Regions from separate parts of the Paenibacillus sp. FSL M7-0802 genome, predicted to be linked through region 1. Evidence: riboswitches for the same ligand, from Rfam matches in the RefSeq annotation. Region 1 holds a riboswitch; each other region holds the start of a gene.
What was found. A riboswitch is a leader RNA that binds a small molecule or an ion and turns the genes downstream of it on or off. The one in region 1 is predicted to bind cyclic di-AMP.
Positions count from the first base shown of each region.

Region 2: another riboswitch for cyclic di-AMP. It lies ahead of MHB54_RS25605 (3D domain-containing protein); the one in region 1 lies ahead of MHB54_RS18595 (TrkH family potassium uptake protein).
Region 3: another riboswitch for cyclic di-AMP. It lies ahead of MHB54_RS12885 (3D domain-containing protein); the one in region 1 lies ahead of MHB54_RS18595 (TrkH family potassium uptake protein).

Region 1 covers NZ_JBBOSD010000001.1:4,037,690-4,044,181, reverse strand. The annotation lists gene sdhA (succinate dehydrogenase flavoprotein subunit) at 1-537, opposite strand, end outside; gene MHB54_RS18610 (succinate dehydrogenase cytochrome b558 subunit) at 631-1,305, opposite strand; gene MHB54_RS18605 (LysR family transcriptional regulator) at 1,532-2,437, shown strand; gene MHB54_RS18600 (potassium channel family protein) at 2,443-3,120, opposite strand; gene MHB54_RS18595 (TrkH family potassium uptake protein) at 3,218-4,558, opposite strand; cyclic di-AMP (ydaO/yuaA leader) riboswitch at 4,968-5,120, opposite strand; gene MHB54_RS18590 (CPBP family intramembrane glutamic endopeptidase) at 5,382-6,492, shown strand, end outside.
Region 2 covers NZ_JBBOSD010000001.1:5,590,289-5,596,780, forward strand. The annotation lists gene MHB54_RS25595 (ABC transporter substrate-binding protein/permease) at 1-462, shown strand, start outside; gene MHB54_RS25600 (amino acid ABC transporter ATP-binding protein) at 449-1,171, shown strand; cyclic di-AMP (ydaO/yuaA leader) riboswitch at 1,406-1,574, shown strand; gene MHB54_RS25605 (3D domain-containing protein) at 1,581-2,249, shown strand; gene MHB54_RS25610 (polysaccharide deacetylase family protein) at 2,448-3,254, opposite strand; gene MHB54_RS25615 (NADH:flavin oxidoreductase/NADH oxidase) at 3,560-4,582, shown strand; gene MHB54_RS25620 (PspA/IM30 family protein) at 4,670-5,338, shown strand; gene MHB54_RS25625 (DUF350 domain-containing protein) at 5,470-5,877, shown strand; gene MHB54_RS25630 (DUF4178 domain-containing protein) at 5,902-6,408, shown strand; gene MHB54_RS25635 (DUF4247 domain-containing protein) at 6,422-6,492, shown strand, end outside.
Region 3 covers NZ_JBBOSD010000001.1:2,767,781-2,774,272, forward strand. The annotation lists gene MHB54_RS12860 (small, acid-soluble spore protein, alpha/beta type) at 1-81, opposite strand, end outside; gene veg (biofilm formation stimulator Veg) at 244-525, opposite strand; gene yabG (sporulation peptidase YabG) at 727-1,623, opposite strand; gene rsmA (16S rRNA (adenine(1518)-N(6)/adenine(1519)-N(6))-dimethyltransferase RsmA) at 1,679-2,563, opposite strand; gene rnmV (ribonuclease M5) at 2,571-3,116, opposite strand; gene MHB54_RS12885 (3D domain-containing protein) at 3,263-4,411, opposite strand; cyclic di-AMP (ydaO/yuaA leader) riboswitch at 4,683-4,965, opposite strand; gene MHB54_RS12890 (TatD family hydrolase) at 5,167-5,937, opposite strand; gene MHB54_RS12895 (HD domain-containing protein) at 5,980-6,492, opposite strand, start outside.

The DNA of each region.
Region 1 (6,492 bases):
CAAATCCTGCCCGCAAATCCCTCGGCAGATGCCTTCATCATCCAGTACAGCCTGTAAAAACTCCCAGTTTTCATACTTGGTCACCAAACCAGCAGATTCCCAGCGCCGTACCTGCTCATCGAGAGCGTACAGAAGCTGCTGTCCTGTCGTCGCGCCAGCAAAGGCGGTCCGATGATGCTGGGTACCGCCGAAGCGACGGAAGTCCAGCAGTCCTTCCGGTGTCCGGTTAAACATGACGCCCATGCGGTCCATGAGATGAATGATCCCTGGAGCCGCTTCGCACATCGCTTTTACCGGAGGCTGGTTGGCCAGAAAGTCCCCGCCATAGACCGAATCATCAAAGTGAATCCAGGGTGAGTCTCCCTCACCCTTGGTATTTACCGCACCATTGATGCCGCCTTGAGCACAAACGGAGTGGGACCTTTTGACCGGAACCAAAGAAAATAAATGAACGTGAACTCCCGCCTCTGCCGCCTTGATCGTAGCCATTAGACCTGCCAGACCGCCGCCCACGACAATAATGTTGGATGCTGCCATTTCTGCTCACTCCTTTTTTTCAGGATTTTAACCAAATCCCCTTTTACGTTTAAAAATAGAATCTCAACACGATGTATAATGGATATGACTCATTTACAGTAGCTGTTTAAAAGCGCTGCATTGCACCAAGGCAGTTGCCGTTTCCTGAAATTCCGCGCTGCGGAATGCAAGCAGGGAAGCGATGAAGCCGATAGACACCACCACGAACAGGGTCATACAGATATAAGAAGATACTTTTTGCGCACGTGGTCCCACAGTAATCCCCCAACTGACCATAAATGCCCACAGTCCGTTAGCAAAGTGAAAGGATGCCGAAACGACACTGATTAAATACAAAATGAAATAAACCGGGTTCGTCACGATGCCATGCATAACGCCGCCTAGCTCCTCATGAGTTACTTTACCCAGAGCTACCTGAAAGCGTGTGTCGTATACGTGCCAGATAATAAATACAAATGTAATGACGCCAGAAATACGCTGGAACAGAAAGCGCCAGTTACGTGAATAGCCGAACCTTTTGACATTCGGGTCAGCCTGATAAGCGATATACAAGCCATAAATCCCGTGGAACAGTAATGGCAAGTAGATGAATAACGTTTCTAGCACAATAACCAGCGGCAAACCATTCAGGAAGGCCACGCTGCGATTAAATCCTTCCTTGCCGCCCTCCACCGCTGTGAAGTTCGTCACCAAATGCTCAACAAAAAATAGAGCCAACGGAATGACGCCAAGAAGCGAATGCAGCTTTCTGGAATAAAATCCTCTCATCTAGGTCATGCTCCCTTCTCCCAATAATAGCGTTTTCAATAGTAATATAACATATAAAATGACAGTTCCCGACAGGAAATGTCCAACAAGGTGTCCCTTATTAGGAAAAACAAAAGTGTGAACATCTTGTGTCGCTTTCATGTTACTCCTTTTCGGCTTATAATGGAATTGCAATATACGTATTAATTATTATGTCTTTTTTGCATATAGAGAGGAAGTGGATGATTTGTTTGAGGATTTGAACGCTTTTGCCGTCATTGTCGAGCAGTCCAGCCTGAATAAAGCCTCCAAACTGCTGAATCTGTCCCAACCTGCCCTGTCTCGCAAAATTGCCAAGCTGGAGGAAGAGCTGGGTGTGAATCTCTTTGATCGTCGGGGCAAACGGCTCGAAATTACGTCCACTGGCCGATTTGTTTATACATTCGCACTAGAGCAACGGCAACGACAGCTTCGCTTTTTACAAAAGCTGTCCCAGCACAAAAATGAAGCCCAGAGTATGCTTACACTCGGCGCAAGCCTCACAACACTCCAAACGACGCTGCCTACCCTCGTCGAAGCTTTCATGAGCAAGCATCCTCAAACCGAGCTGAAGCTGCTCACCGGTAAAACCCATGAAATCGTCGCCTTTGTACGTGATAAAAAAGCAGACGCCGGTATTGTCGGGTCTGCCATTCATGAAGCTGGACTGCGTTGCATTCCGCTATTTGATGATCATTTGGAGCTTGTTGTTCCCATTGGACATGAATTAACCGTCAAGACAGGAACGGCCTCGATGAAAGACCTGCAAGGATTGCCGATGATTATTTTCTCCAAAGGAACCTGGTATCGCAGTCTGACGGATGACTTATTCCAGCGCAGCGGCATCATGCCGGATATCCGCATGGAAATCGACTCCTTCGAGGCAATTGTACGCCTGCTTCCAACCTGTAAGGCTTCCGCCTTGCTACCCAAATCCTATTTGCGCAGCGAACTATTACGGGATAATGGACTCACTGCATTATACTTGCCCGATTTGAAGGAGACACGCCGAACGACCTCCCTCATTTACTCGGAGACGACCGATCTCGGTCCGACAGCACGACGCTGGATTAGCGAGACACGTGCGTCGTTTGCAGGCTACCGTATGGTGTAGAGGGTTTAGCCCTCTTCATTGACATTAACAACCTCATCCTCAAAGCGACCGATATTGTCATTCGAGCCGATGATGACCATAATATCGTCTGCTTTTAGCCGATCCATAGCCGTCGGTGCGATCAGGATACCGTTCGCCGTATGAAGCGCCACGACACTACAACCAAAGCGAGTACGGGCATTTAGCTCTGCTAGCGTTTTTCCATTCAGACATGCAGGTACATTGAGTTCCACAATACTGTATTCTTTGGACAACTCCAAATAATCGAGCAAATTAGGCGTGACTAGCTGATGAGCCACCCGGATACCCATATCCCGTTCTGGATAAATGATCCGGTCCACACCGAGCTTCTCTAACGCACGCCCGTGCAGCACAGATATGGCTTTGGCTACGACTTTTTTCACACCCAGCTCCTTCAGCAAAATGGCGGTCAGGATGCTTACCTGAATGTCATCACCAATAGCAACAATGCCGCAATCGAAATTACGGATGCCCAGTGATCGCAATGAGTCTTCATCGGTAGCGTCCGCCACGACAGTATGTGTCAACATCTCACTCATACTGTCCACCACATCCTCATTCCGGTCAATGCCTAGCACCTCGCACCCCATATCCACCAATTGCAAAGCCAGGCTTGAGCCAAACCGCCCCAAGCCAATAACTACAAACTGCTGCGTTTTCATATCTACTCGAAAACTCCCTTATCTGAATCAATTTCATAAATGAGGATTTTACAAAAATCCTGAAATAATTAAACCAACGAAATGAATATGAAATGATTCATCCTATAATCATTTTGCCTTCCGGATGACGATATAATTCTTTACCCTTTTTCGGCCCCAGTGCATAAGCTAGCGTGAGTGGCCCCAGTCTACCTGCAAACATCGTCAGGGTAATCACCAGCTTGCCTATGACTGTCAAATCAGGTGTAAGCCCTATCGACAGCCCCACCGTACCAAACGCAGACACCGTCTCGAACAAGATCATCAAAAAATGATGATCTTCGGTTGCCGACAAAATCATGGTCACCCCGATCACGAACAGCAGCCCCAGCAGTGTAATGGTCAAAGCCTTGTAAATTCGTCCCTGCGCAAGTCGGTACCTGAACAGCACAATATCTTCACGCCCCCGTAGCATCGAAATCACGGCTCCAATGAGCAGCGCGAATGTTGTGGTCTTAATCCCGCCTCCAGTAGAGCCAGGAGAAGCCCCGATAAACATGAGTATGATGATAAAAAACTGCGTAGCCTGCCGCAAGCCTCCAATGTCCAGCGTATTGGCACCTGCGGTACGGGGGGTAACGGACTGGAATAAAGATCCCAGCAGTTTACCACCCCAATCAAGCGAGCCAAGAGTCTTTGGATTCGTAAATTCAAATACAAAAATCACGAGCGTGCCGACTACAATCATAGCGCCCGTCATGCTGAGTACCACCTTAGTATGCAAGGACAGTCTCTTGCGCTTGCGATATTCTGCCAGATCCGACATCACTACAAAACCAATGCCGCCTGAAATAATCAGGAACATAGCTGTAAAATTAACAATCGGATCATATACATAACCTGTCAGGCTGCGAAAGTGCCCGAATAAGTCAAAACCAGCATTGTTAAACATGGAGATGGCATGCCAAATCCCAAAATAAATCGCCCTGCCTACAGGCATATCAAACGACCAGCGAATCGCAAATATTGCAGCACATACGCCCTCAATGACCAGCGAGTACAGCAGCACCTTACGAATCAATCCGACAATTCCTTCGACAGAGGTCTGATTCATCGCTTCCTGTAAAATGAGGCGCTCCCGTAAGGAAATCCGACGTTTGAACACCAGCGCGATCAAGGTAGCCATAGTCATAAAGCCCAGGCCGCCGATCTGAATGAGCGCAGCGATAACAACTTGACCAAAGGTTGTAAAAAAGGTCCCCGTATCCTTTACGACAAGCCCTGTAACACAGGTCGCGGAAGCGGCAGTAAACAAAGCGTCTATAAACGCAAGTGGCTTTCCTGTTGTATTGGAGATCGGCAGCATTAACAATAAACTACCTATTAGAATGATAATGGCAAAGCCCGCAACGAATATCTGCGGTGGAGAAAGCCGGAGCCAGCTTGCATTGGGATTCATCTATTCATCACTTCTCTCCTAATCCTTAAAACTATAAAAACAGTGATTTAATACGGTGTAAGCCCGCTACGCGTTCCATTTGATCTTCCGATCGTCGTTGCCCCTAATTTTTTTGATTTTTCCAAACCTTTAGTAACTATAATTAGCATTCCCTGAATACAGGAAGAATGCATGTCAAGCACTACTCTGCCCCCTGTGCTATTGGCGGGCAGCAGCGAAGGAAGCAGAATTGTTCTGAAGAAGCGAAGCGTTTGCCTTTATCTCCGGATTTTAACCATTAAAGGGGTTATACAATCAAAAAATCCGGGGATAACAGCAATCGGAAGAATAATCTGCACCCGCAGCGGTCTAACCAATCCAAACACTTTTATACGCACAAAAATAGACACCGGAAAACCGAGTGCCTGACTTGGTTCCTGCTCATAGCCTACGAGGTTAGCTGACGGATTCGGGCAGCACAGTATGCCCTATTTACACATCCAATCCAGCAGGATCGGCTGTAAAATTCACCCCAGTAACATGGTTCCCCCGTTTTCTCATAGAAATTCGGCTCAACTGTATATCATTACCTATGTATTTTATAGGCATTGCCTCAAGATTATAATCCTTCTATATCCAGATCACAAAACCGATTTCGCCGAAAAAACGTGAAATTGGCTTTATTTTGCGAATGGGCATCGTTTAATCGCAGCTTATCTTATTTTATTGGAACTTTAAAGTGCTTTCACTCTATTTTCATGAATATCGCTGGTCTGTTGGCGGGAACCTGTGCAGTATGATATCTTTAATGGATGTTCTTATTTACAGATTAAGGAGGAAACTCATGAATCCTATCGGGAAACCGGTCGTGCTCACGGCCAACTTCAAAAAATTAGGCTTGCTGGGCGGGATTGGCCTGATTTGCTTTTTTATCTTTCAATTGCTTATTCCCTCGCTTAGTAATCCGAGTCCAGAATCAGTAATGAACGCAAAGGTCATCAGCAAACAAGAAGCGGTCATACACGCATTGGACTTTGCCCGCTCCGAGTTGGGCTATACTGAATCACAGCCAGAGGAGCCTGTCGTGACCTATCAGGCCGAAACAGATTTGTACGGTTATTTATCTAGAGAAAAACTGCTTCAACAGTACGACCGTACATGGAAGAAAAATTACCCTTACGAAACCTTTCGGGTTGATCTGCCTGAATCCTCAGCGAAAAGCAAACTGCAAATTCATGTGGATTTATCCACTGGGAAGGTCGTTAGCTTTAAACGGATCACCTCCAGTACCAATTACACACAGGCTGATATTTCTACGGATGAAGAAGCACGTAACAGGCTTATACGTGTAGCTGAGGACGGCATGACGCTTGAAGCCAAGGAGCAGGCGGCCGCAGTATGGGTCAAGCGCTTTGGCTTTAAGCCGTCGGACTTGAAGCTCGCCACCACTGAAAAAGAAGGTGGATTAAAGTATACCGTAGACGATAAAAAAATCGGCGCCTCGGTACTTACACTGGCTTTTACTTTCGAAGACGGTGATGTTCGCTCCTTCTCTCAAAGCTTTTCGGCCCCGTCGTCCTATACCGATTATATCGAAAAGCAAACATTTTGGGCGAATTGGATGACCTATGCGGGTTATGCCCTATTTAGCTTTGTGCTGGGTGTTCTTGCCATTGTGTATGCGTCACTCACCCGACGACATACTTCATTTGTACGCGGCATTGTTCTGTCCCAGCTATACTTTATTGCAAGTATAGCTGGGACAATGAACATGCTGCCTTTATTGCAAGCAGAAGCAGGCGGTAAGGGCATGCTTATATTTCTTATGGTGTTCCAGATTGGTGTTACCTTCTTCATGGCAGTAGCGCTCTACTTCTCCTTGGTCGGCGGTGACGGACTTATGCGTCAGGTTGGACTGAATGCATGGCCGCGTGCGAAAGAGCCGGGCTACGGGC
Region 2 (6,492 bases), 1.6 Mb from region 1:
GTGCAACTCATGATTATTCACTACGGGGTTGCTTTGACGCTGGGTGTCAATTTTACTCCACTCCAGTCTGGTATAATCACATTGTCTCTGAATAGCTCGGCATATCTGGCTGAAATTTTCCGTGCAGGTATCCAGGCAGTAGACCGTGGACAGATGGAGGCTGCCCGTTCATTGGGTATGGGACGAGGCAAAGCTATGCGTCATGTCATTTTGCCGCAAGCGTTTAAATCTATTTTGCCTGCTATCGGTAATGAGTTTATTACGATCATTAAAGAATCATCCATTATTTCGACCATTGGGATGGTGGATATTATGTATCAGGCCCAGGTCATTAAGAACATTACCTACGAAGGATTAAGTCCGTTCGTAATCGCAGCCGCTATTTATTTTGTAATGACATTCAGCTTGTCTAAGCTGCTGGGTTTATGGGAAAGGAAGTTGAGAGCCAGTGATCACCGTTAAACAACTGCGTAAATCGTTCGGCAAGAATGAGATTTTAAAAGGCATTGATATAGATATCGCCAAAGGTGAAGTCGTCGTCATCATCGGTCCCAGCGGTTCGGGGAAGAGTACGTTTTTACGTTGCATGAATCTGCTAGAACAGCCTACGGACGGGGAGATTTTGTTTGAGGGCGAGCCGATTACAGCTCGTGGTCATAATATTAATGTAACCCGGGAGAAGATGGGGATGGTGTTCCAGCATTTTAATCTGTTCCCGCATAAAACAGTGTTGCAGAATCTGACGCTTGCACCAACGCAGGTTAGAAGACAGTCAGGGAAGGAAGCGGAAAAAATTGCGCTAGAACTCCTGCGTACCGTAGGGCTTGAGGATAAGAAGAATACCTATCCGAACCAGCTATCCGGTGGTCAGAAGCAACGTATTGCGATTGCGCGTGCTTTGGCCATGCAGCCGCACGTAATGCTGTTCGATGAGCCGACTTCTGCATTGGACCCTGAAATGGTTGGAGAGGTTCTGGATGTAATGAAGAAGCTCGCCGAAGGCGGCATGACCATGGTAATCGTGACGCATGAAATGGGCTTTGCCCGCGAGGTAGGCGATCGAATCATCTTTATGGATAACGGTCAAATTGTGGAACAAGGTACACCAGAGCAGGTATTTGGTACTCCAAGCCATGATCGCACCCGTGATTTTCTTGCCAAAGTATTGTAAGAAAGTGCTGATATGAGCTATAAAAAAGCCCTCCGTTTGACGGAGGGCTTTTTCTTTTTTTGTCACCATTTCACCATATTTTCGTAACAAATATCGATTTCTTGGTGACAAAATTGTAACGAGTATAGTATGATGTTCAAGGTTCCCAACATTTTCATGCGGATAAGGTTACAAAATTGTGATATTATGCAGTAAGCCAAAACTTACCGGGACAGCATGCGGTTATGAAAAACGCTGAATGCTGGGCCCAAACTATGGGAAGTGCGGGGGACGTAACAACGGCAGTCTTTCCGATACGTCATAAGACGATATGGAATATGCCTAGGGGTGAATTGCACAAGCATAGGGCTTCTCCTGAGTCCGAATCCGACAGCTAACTTCGCAGGCATAACAGAGGAGGTACATATCTTTGAAACATCTAAAACATATTGGAAAAACCATGAAATTTGCGGTGCTTGCCGCAGCCATTGCAGGGCTGGCACAGACAGCTGGAGTAGCGGATGCTGCTTCGCTTCATACTGCCAAAGATGGCGATACCTTCTTTTTGCTTGCTCAACGTTATGGAGTATCAGTGGACGAGCTGACGAAGGCGAACCCAAACATTGCCTCTAACAATATATATGCAGGTCTGCAAATTAAGGTACCTGGTGAAAAAAGTGTGAATGCAGCTTCGGATTCGAAGCCTCAGCTTCTTACGGAGAAAGCACCAGCGAATGAGGGGCCAGCGATTGAAGCGTGGGGCAAAACATTTAACTATAGCAAAATAGTCGACGTTAAGGCTACTGCGTATTCTGCCGCAGCCGATGAGAATGGTAAATGGGGAGCAGTGGACTACTACGGCAATCCGCTTAAACTAGGTACAATTGCGGTAGACCCGAACGTCATTCCGATGGGCACGAAAGTGCTGGTTACAGGCTATTCCCACCCAGGTTTGCCGGATCATTCTTTTGTAGCTGTCGCTCGCGATCAGGGCAGCGCCATTACAGGAAAACGGATTGATATCTTTATTCCTGGCAACAAATCATTTGTGAACGACTTTGGATTTCAAAATGTGAAGCTGTACGTTATTGATAAATAGCATTATACGTATATATGGTTTAATTAAACATAATATATATTATGTAAACTTAATGCCTGTATCCTACCGCATATAACTAGGTCAGACTCTTATCAGGTCCTATCCATAAAAAAGGCTGTCTTGACGAGCAGAAAACTTCTGCTGGTAAGACAGCCTTTTTACGTTGCTTTAGCTTGTAGCTCAATCATAAACATATGGTTATTTCTGTTCCGATGTGTGGAGTAGCCGGGGGACTGTGACAAATTTGTAGCCCTTAGCTTTTAGAGAGTGAATTAGACCCGGCAGAGCTTGAACAGTGCCTTGCAAGTTGGAACTTTGACCTCCACCTGCGTGCATTAAAATAATAGAGCCAGGCCCAGTAGCTGGGATCACATTGCGCTGAATTTGTGTTTTACTTAGTCCCTTCCAGTCGAGAGAGTCTACATTCCAATTGACAATCATGTAGCCATGACGACGTGCCCACTGGATTTGAGGCTCCGTGATTTCACCGTAGGGTGGACGAATCAACTTGGGGCGAAAACCTGCGCTGGCTTGTAAAATACGTTCTGTTTTTGTAATCTGGTTGCGAAAGCGTTCTGGTGTGGCCTTCCTAAAATCAGGATGAGTATAGGAATGGTTTCCTATAGCATGGCCTTCACGGATAATACGGCGTATGATCCCCGGATGCTTTTCCGCACGGTGACCGACGATGAAAAAGGTAGCTTTGATGCCATTGGCGTGTAATACGTCCAAAACCTGCGGCGTATACCTAGAATCGGGCACATCATCAAAGGTTAGGGCAATTTGGCGGGTGTGTGGGCCGCACATTTTAAAAATGTCCGCATGTTTTTTTCGCAGCATTGCTAATGTAGGAGTTGCTCGATCTATGCTCTGTTGTACAGAAGAAGCAACAGTTGCTTCCTTGGGATGGGGCGTTCCGATGTTGGGAGGCGCATCCGCGTGAACGGGTAAACTTGAAAATGCTAGTAACAGTGCCAAGCCTGGCAACACTCCCCTGTACGGCATATGTATCCCCCCTTTCCGTGCAGTGATACCTAGTGGTGCTCTCGACTATTATGTACCTGTCCTATTAAAAATATGCTGGTTACCAAGTTCGGCTCATAAACGACTGGAAAGAAGTCCACGATGAAACGATTATCAATGAAGATGATGGAGCTAAACGTACATATTCTCTTAAACATGACCGAAAACAGGAGCATTTTCGCAAGTTTTAGCCTTACAACGAATTCGGTATACCGTGACAGCTGGTGTATAATGGGGATGCAATTCATAATTGTACAGACATGGAATTGAAGGAAGGATGGATAAAAGTGACCGACTTGTTTACTCCTTATCAATTAAAGGGGCTTTCTTTAAAAAATCGGATTGTCATGCCCCCGATGTGCCAATACAGCGTGGAGGCCAAGGACGGAAATCCAACGGATTGGCATCATGTCCATTATGTGAGCCGGGCAGTAGGAGGCACTGGACTTATTATTGTGGAAATGACAGCGGTCCATCCAGATGGACGTATTACAGATCGTGATTTGGGTATTTGGAGTGACGAACATATTCCTGCATATCGTAAGATTGTAGAGGAAGTTCACAAGTATGGTGCCAAAATTGGCATTCAACTAGGCCACGCTGGACGCAAGGCTGAAGATGCTGAGCAACCTGTGGGTCCTTCCTCGATTCCTTTTAGCGAACGCTTTAAAGAGCCGCACGCCTTAAAGACAGCTGAAGTCAGGGAACTGGTTCAGGCATACAAAGAAGGCGCGCGCCGCGCGGTGGAAGCAGGTTTTGACACGGTCGAGATACATGGCGCTCACGGCTATCTGATCCATCAATTTCATTCGCCTTTAACAAATGCCAGAGAAGATGAATATGGGCAGGATTTGTCACTGTTCGGTGTTGAGGTCATACATGCTGTTAAAGAGGTTCTTCCTGCTGATATGCCTGTGCTTATGCGGATTTCTGCCAAAGAATACGTCGAGGATGGATATAATGTGGAATACATAACAGGCGTAGGGGAACGATATCGTGATGCGGGTGTGGACATTTTCCATATCTCTTCTGGTGGTGAGGGTCCGATTGGTTCTGGCGGAGGCCCGTCTGCGCGTGCCGGCTATCAGGTGGATTTGGCTCATACCATCCGTGAAAAGCTGAATGTACCTGTAATTGCTGTTGGCTTACTGGATGATTATGAGGACGCCCGTCGGGTTGTTCAGCAGAAAGAAGCTGATCTGGTAGCAATAGGCCGTGCCATGCTGCGTGATCCCTATTGGGCGTTGCATGCATCGCGGGAGCTAAAAGTACAGGCCGACATCCCAGAGCCTTATTTGCGCGGCTTTTAGATATTTTTGAAACCCTCTTTGCAAAGCTTGCGTAAACATGTGTACAGAGCTTAAAATTTAAGCATTCAACTCTAGGAGGAACTTCACATGTCTATTTTCAAACGATTAAGAGATCTTACGATGTCCAACATTAACGCCATTATTGACAAGGCAGAAGATCCAATTAAAATGACGGATCAATACATTCGTGATATGCAAGAGGACCTGGAAGATGCAGAGAAAGCGGTAGCCGCTCAAATTGCTATTGAAAAGAGATTCAAACAGCAATACGAAGAACAGGCTGCTTTGGTAAAGAAACGCGAAGAACAGGCACATACCGCTGCAAAAGCACAAAATGTAGATCTGGCTCGTCGCGCGCTGGAAGAAAAGAAATCTGCTGAACAAAAAATGAATGAGTTCAAAGCTGGTTACGAACAGAACAAAGCTGCAGCCGATAACCTGCGTGGCAAGCTGGATGAAATGCGCAGACAGCTGACAGAAATGAAAAACAAGCGCGAGACACTGGTTGCTCGTTATAATGCAGCTAAAGCGCAAACTGAAATTAACAAAGCTATGAACGGTTTTAGCTCTGATACGGCAACTGCCGGATTGAAGCGTATGGAAGAAAAAATGCTGCAAGCAGAAGCACGTGCCGAAGCGAGCAACGAAATGTCTTCTAAGGAAAAATCGTTGGATGAGGAGTTCAAGGAGCTGGATAAGAAAAGCGCCGTGGACGATGAGCTTGCCGCTTTGTTGAAGCAATACGAAAATAAATAAGAACATTTTAGCAGTGCCGCCAAGGGTGATTGCTCAGGAAGCGAAGGAGAAACGTTTTCTCCTTCGCTTTTCCCTGCCTGGAGGCGTAAAACATTATATGAAGGTCAAGAAGATGTGGAGGATGGTATGAAATGCATTTTTTAGAAACGATGAAAGCAATGCTTGTATGGACTGGTGCGGGGGCAATTTTGATCTTCGCATTAATGTATGTCGACTCTTTATTTACGAAGTATAAGGATTTTGCCGAAGTGAAGGCTGGAAATATGGCCGTAACGGTACGAATGATTATGAAGTTAGTTGCACAAGGCTATATCTTGTCAGGCTCTATCGCTACAGCTAATAATTTGCTCGAAGCGCTTGTGTATTCTGTGATCGCCTTTGTCATCCTGCTTGTTTTGGAAGTTATTGTACGTCTGCTGTTGCGGTACTGGGCTCAGTTTGATCTGGATAAAGGTACACAGGAAGGTAAAATTGGTTTCGGTCTGTTTTCAGGAGCGCTGCATCTGGTTGGCGCCTTGATCATTACAGCATGCTTCTAGGCTAAGAAAGGCAGGAATATAACCATGGGTGTGTGGAAACGAATTTCAAATCTATTTGCTAAGCCGGAGCCGCCAAAAGCAGAGAAAAGCATGCTTCACTTAAATCCAGGTGATATCTGTGAAGTGTCGCTTGTCACCTATGAAGTGGTAGGTCGTGTACATAATCGTGCCCGGAATGCCGTTGTTTTGACGCTTCAGGATGGTAATCAAGTCAGTTATCTTCATATTGAGGAACGGGAAACACTGCAATTCGGACTATATCAGGCCATCGACGGCAGACTTGACAACCCTGAGGAAGTGCCGACCATTTTAGAGTTGGATGATACAACGTATCATTTGGAGGAGCAGTATTCTGGGCATGTTACCGTCATGGGCCGTGCTCCTTTCCGACAGGGTGGAGAGCAGCATGTGTGGCAGTACCAGTCTGATGATTACCATCTGTTGCGAGTAGAGTGGCAGGACGGTCGCTTTATGCTTTATGAAGGAGAAGAAGTGATTACCGGAGACGTCAAGGTTATTCGGGCAAGCTAGGAGAGGGTTACACATGAGCAAACGCACCTGGCAGTATGCATTAAAGGTCATTGTGGCGCTGAGCTTGTTCGTTTCCGTGTTAAG
Region 3 (6,492 bases), 1.3 Mb from region 1:
GACCGTGTCGTAAAATCCAAGATCTTTGGCCAGCTCGTACTTTAGCTCCTCCGACATGACACTCCGTCTTCTTCGGCTCATACATACGCCTCCTTCGGCAATGGAATAAGGAAGATCATTCCCGGCTTAGTATGTGCAGAGATGTCATGCTTCATCCTGCTCTGTATATACAAAACGGCCCCGTCATTTGAAATGACGAAGCCGTCGTTAAACCTGGAAAGCTGGTATAAATCACGAAATTAATTAAGGTGTTTCAAAATATTCGACTACACTTGTATGGGAGTCGGGATCATATACGCTGACTTCCACCGACTCGGTAAGAATGTCAGCATAGCTGTAGGAGACACGTTTAAACGTCTGTTGCTCCTGATCCAGCTTGACGATAAAAACAGAAGGGTACGTTTCTTCCAAGACACCAGTTCGTTCGACGGTCTTACGGCGTCCGCCGTTAGCCCGCAGCAAAATTTTTTGCCCTACATGTGCGTCGAGACTGCGTTTGATTTCCAACAGCGTATTTTTAGCCATTGCCTAACGACCACCTCTTTCCTTGTCCATTATAACGAATTTTAGAGGGATTGTCAAATCAAGCTAAATATTATAACAACACGAAAAATAAGTTGTCAATTTAATTTTTTGCGAACAGGAATAATTTATATAAAAAATGACAAAAAGCCTCTGAAAGCAGAGGCTTTTTGTTCAGATTAATCCTATTGGCACATTTGAATCCTAGATTGCGGAAGGCGTTACTTTAAGCGTAGACAAATTTTCAAGCTTCGGCAGGCCGATGCGATAGCTTCCCCTAGTTTCAATTCCACCCACTCCGCGACTGCCACTGATTGTCTGGTGAAACAGGTCCCCCATGTTGACCGTATCACGGATCGAAGTAAAGGCCGCCTTGGCAGCCACGTAAACGGGGTCCAGCGCGTGAATCAGGATACGCCCTGGTGAGCTGGCGAAGTTCGCTCCCGCACGTAGCAGCGCCTCAAAATGGGACTGGCACGCCCCCGCTACAATCGTCAGCGAATCCAGATGACGTTCATATTGTCTTGCTACCTGAATCGCCGCCACAAAATTTTGCGAATTTTTATAACTTTTCAAGCTGTACAAATCGTAAGGCTGTGGCTGCTTCAGCACACCGTCATGTCCGGTAATGACTACGATATCCGGACGGATACGGGGAAGCAGTCGGTACAACGTGTCCGCCATTGCCGATTCGTGAACGTGATGTCCCTCTGCAGGAACACGGAGCTGTTCATATAAACTGAGACATTTTTTCAAATAGCCGGGATCTCCATCCAGATGAAGAACCTTTCCCGGCATTTCAAAATACGTTGACTCGACCGGATCACTCCAGTCCCCAACCAGAGCTGCCTGACTACGAGCAGCTTGCTGCTGGCGTGCCCGTTGCAACAGATTAAGAGACTCACCAGCCTTAATATGGGCCTGCTGAGTCTTACCGCTAATCTGGTCTGCAGGCACTCTGACCAGATCGTTCACTGGGGAATCGGCCAGCAGCCGAAATTCTATTCCCTTAATGATCGCTTTATCCCGCTGGATGTCCTCAACACGAAACGTGACATCTCCGCCGTACGATTTCCGAACGACCAAGTCTCCTAAACTCATCACACTGTATCACCCCTCCTATATCGTATGGGTGAATGCACAGTTTGGTTCCAGCTTAGGATATACCTGCCTCCAACAGCACAGCGCTGAGACGCGCAAATTCCTCAATACTTAGCGTTTCTCCTCGACGGGAGGGTTCAATACCAGCTTGTTGCAACAACGGCTCCAGCGTGTCCCTGTTCTCTTTGGTGAAGAAACGGCTTTTTAGGTTATTGGAAATGGTTTTACGACGCTGGGCAAAAGCAGCATGAACCACTTCAAAAAAATGCTTCTCATCCACCACTTCCACTGGAGGGGCTTCCCGTACACGCAACCGGATGACTGCAGACTCCACATTCGGCTGGGGAATAAATACTGTATTCGGCACAATACAGACTAATTCAGGTTCGCTGTAATATTGCACCGCAATGCTCAGGCTGCCGTAATCCTTCGTTCCAGGAGACGCAGCCATACGCTCAGCCACTTCTTTTTGGATCATAACGACGATATTCTCCAAAGGGAGCTTGTCCTCCAGCAGCCTCATCAGAATCGGTGTAGTAACGTAGTACGGCAGATTAGCCACGACACTTACTTTGCTCACGTCTGCAAAATCGGTTGCGAACACCTCGCGCAAATCCAGCTTCAACACATCTCCATGACGTACCTTCACATGCTCGTAAGGGGCCAACACTTCTTCGAGAATTGGCAGTAGCCGCTGGTCAATCTCGACAGCGGTAACTGCCTTGGCTGATTGGGCCAGCTTCTCGGTCAAAGCACCAATCCCAGGACCGATCTCAAGTGCGCCCTTCGTCTCATCCAATCCGGCAGCATTTACAATCTTATTGAGAATATTTTGATCAATCAGGAAATTTTGTCCCAAACTCTTTTTGAACGAAAAACCGTGCCGTTGAATAATGTCCTTCGTACGCCGCGGTGTTGCTATATCTTGAATCCCTGTCATACGGATATCACAATCCTTCACTTTCAATTTGTGCCAGCGCCCCGGCAAATTCCTCGCGGCTGATCTGAAATACAGAGAGCCGTTTATGTAGCTGCTTTCCGTTACAATAACCAATACCCAGCACATTCCCTAAGGCCATACGGCGTGCAGCAGCATTGGGGTGGGTGATGAGTCCAGCATCAATCAGGTCCGCCCACTCAATCAGCGGGTCGGCGCCTTCCACTGTCGTATGGACCCGTGCAAGAGCGTGTCTGATCGCTTCCGGTGAGGCATTCTCCACGCCAATATCTCCTTTGCGCGTCGCTTCTGCCTCGGGTATAAAGGCCTGCTTGCAGCCGGGTACCTTGGAAGCGATAATCTTACGGATGCGCTCCCCTGCATGATCGGGATCGGTTAAAATGATGACCCCCCGCCGCTCCTGCGCCAATGCAATTTTACGCAGCGTCATTTTATTAATGGCTGAGCCGCCAGTTTCTATCGTATCCGCTTCAACAGCGCGGCGAATGGCCACCGTATCATCCCGGCCCTCTACCACGATCACTTCCTTGATCATTTGCGTTTCCCTCCACTGCTACACAGCAAGCTATATTTATCTTTCCCTGCTTTTGAAAACAAAATAAGAAGAGGATATCCTCTTCTTAGCATGGCATAACTATGTTGTTAATACTATCGCATTGCCCTCAACATACACAACCTGTTTTAGTTGATTTCAGGCTTTATCGGTCCGATAACATAAACGGTTTTACCGTGCTTACGACCAAATTGGTTGGCTCGGCTCAAACTCTCATAATACACATCGATTTTGTGGCCTTTAATCGCGCCACCGGTATCCTCCGCACGGCGGAAGCCCACCCCTTCGATATACACCCACCAGCCGATTGGAATTACACTCGGATCGACCGCGATGGTGCGTCCTTCCGTGACACGTGCGCCGGATGCAGTACGTGTACCGATACCTGGCTCCTGTGAGGAATACGCCGTCATGGAGACATTTTGTAAAACTTTGCTATATTTAAAATTGACGCCTGCTTTACGGACAGCACTGCCCGAACTAACCGTCGTTGCCTTAACGGCATCATTGGGACCGACGGAAGCAGCCAGAACGACCGGTTTTTTCTTCGTTCCTACTGCAATGACTTTATCCACACGGTTCTGTGCAACTTCCTTGTTAACCAGCTGTTTGGATACCAACTTTCCATCATGATATACCTTTTGAACGTGCTGGACGACCACACCCGATTTGCCGCTTTGAATGACCCGATTATCGCCTTTATAAAGACTCGGATCGGCCGTTTTGATGACCTGATAAGGCACCTGTTTTTTCTGTTCGACCTGCTGTTTCTTCACACGGACGATTTTTATGTCCATGTTAGACGAAACAGAGGCATCCAACGCAGGATAAACTTTATCCGTTGATGATAATTTATAGCCCGAGGTACGAATGGCACCTTCTACTGTATTTTCTGTTGTGTACAGCTTTTTCGTCTCATTGCCTGAAGATACTCTGACTTGATTGGCACGTTTAATGACTACGCGATCGCCATCCTGTATTGCTCCATTTAGCGGCATGGAAACTGTATCATGCGGCTGAAGTGAAATGGAATGCTCGCTCAGCAAATCTTGAAGCTTGGATTCCCGGGTTTCTACCGCAGACGCCTTGCCATCGATGACAAAAAAGACTTGTTTTTTAGATTGCGTGTACATCAGAATTGAAATCATAATCGTTAGCGCGATTAGAAAAATAGCAACCAAAGCAGCCTGGCGCACATTCTCTTGCTTCCAACGCAATACGTAAGACATGCTGGATGAGCGTGACTCATGGGTATCCTTTTTTTGGAAAATGCCCATTTCCTCCGTCCTCCTTACATAGCCCGCCGTCTGGAGTAAGACATAGTTGAGATTTGACGTGACTATAACAGATTTTCTACAAGACAAGCCCAAACTGCGACTGTCCTGCACCATGTACCCGTCTTCGCGGCATGCTGTCCTCCCCTGTTTAACCACAGTATGATGACAGATTTTCTTTTATTCACAACAAAAAAAGCCAGAGAAAGAGACTAGAGAGCTCTTTCGTGGCTTCCGGCATGTGTGAATATGCGGGAAAACTCATGCACGAGATGGCTTCTCTCTTGTTACGCTTACGGGGTTAGCTGTCGGGTTCGGACGTAGAGAGTCGCCCTAGCTTGGGTCAACCGCTCATGGCGGTCGCCTTCACATTCACCCCGAAGACCCAGAAAGAAATCGAAATACGGCTCCTCCACCTATTCAATCCCATTCGGGGAAAGAATTTCGGTCGAGCCGGCTGGCGGAAGAGACGTTCCCTTCTTGCACATATGCCGGACGTACTGTAAGCCATATCGGTTCCCCCGTTCCCTGTAAAAGGGACTCAGCGAGACTGGTTCATGAAATGACTTGTTGATGTTTACATTCAAACAACAATTCACTGAAAAGATGATATCCTGTTTCTATGCATGTTGTAAAGCAGGTTTCAAGTACATTTTTTAAAATATTCGGTTAAAATATTGTAATATTCTCGAGTTTCCTGCAACAAATTCATGATTAGCTTCGTCTATCTCTTTATTTTGATCGATTTCTTCACTTTTTCATTGAATGTCAAATCGTTCCAGGGCATTTTGGGTCGTTATTGACACTAATTCCTCCACTGTAATCCCTTTGATTTGGGCTGCAGCCTCTGCTACCAGTCTCACATGTGCAGACTCATTTCGCTTCCCACGAAACGGATGAGGCGTCAGATAGGGAGCATCAGTTTCAATGAGCAGACGGTCCAGCGGCACCTGTGCGAGCACCTCTTTTGGCTGCTTGGCATTTTTGAACGTTATTGGACCACCAAAGGAAAGGTGAAATCCCATATCCAGCACCATTTTGGCTGTCTCCCAGCTACCCGAAAAGGAGTGCATGACTCCTCCAATCTCACTCGCTTTTTCCTCGCGCAATATCCTAACAATATCTTCATGTGCATCCCGGTTATGAATAACAATGGGCATTTTGAGCTCACGAGCCAGACCAATTTGATTTCGAAACACCCGATGCTGAACATCCTTCGGTGATGTATCCCAATAATAATCCAGACCGATCTCTCCGATGGCTACAACCTTCTTATGACTGCATAACGATGCAATCCATTCTAAATCGCCCTCCTGCATTGTAATAGCATCCTGAGGGTGCCATCCAACTGCCGCATAAATAAAATCATACGTCTCGGCCAATTTCATGGTGGATGGAATGGTCTCACGATTAAATCCGATATTGATCATCCGTGTTACTCCTGATTCGACAGCACGTGCTATAACTTCTTCACGATCTTCGTCAAATTGTGGCGCATCCAAGTGAGTATGAGTGTCGAATAAATCCAAGGTTTACATCTCCTTTTTTTACTTACATTTCTATATAGTTGTCTATTCTTTGACAAAATAATTCCTTATTTCGGCAGGAAGCCTGTCTTTTACCGCGTTCAATTTATTCTGGGGAAAATACATATGATATTTTCCTCGGTGAATACCACTTATTGAGCGCACAATTTCCGAAACTTCGGATATTTCACTCACCTCGCCCTGACGTCCAAGCAGTAAAATCTGGTTGTCCGTCGAGCCACCCTGCCGAAACACATCATAAGGAAGATCTGTCGGAAAATCAATTTCAAAATCATATTCAGGGTGCAAACCAGCCTCTTTCAAAGCTTCTCTAATACTGTCAATGGTATCTGTATCCATATTTTCAATCTCTACATATTTATACAATCTACGGTCCATAAAACGGCTGCTCAAATCGCTTAAAATTTCGTCCTTTTCTCGTTTCCACTGGCTAAATACGGTCTGGATTAATGACTCGTCGAGCATCAGATATTGCTCTACTGTAAGCTCTCCTTTCAACAGATCCGGCAGCGGGTCCAGCAGAAAACCAAACTCATA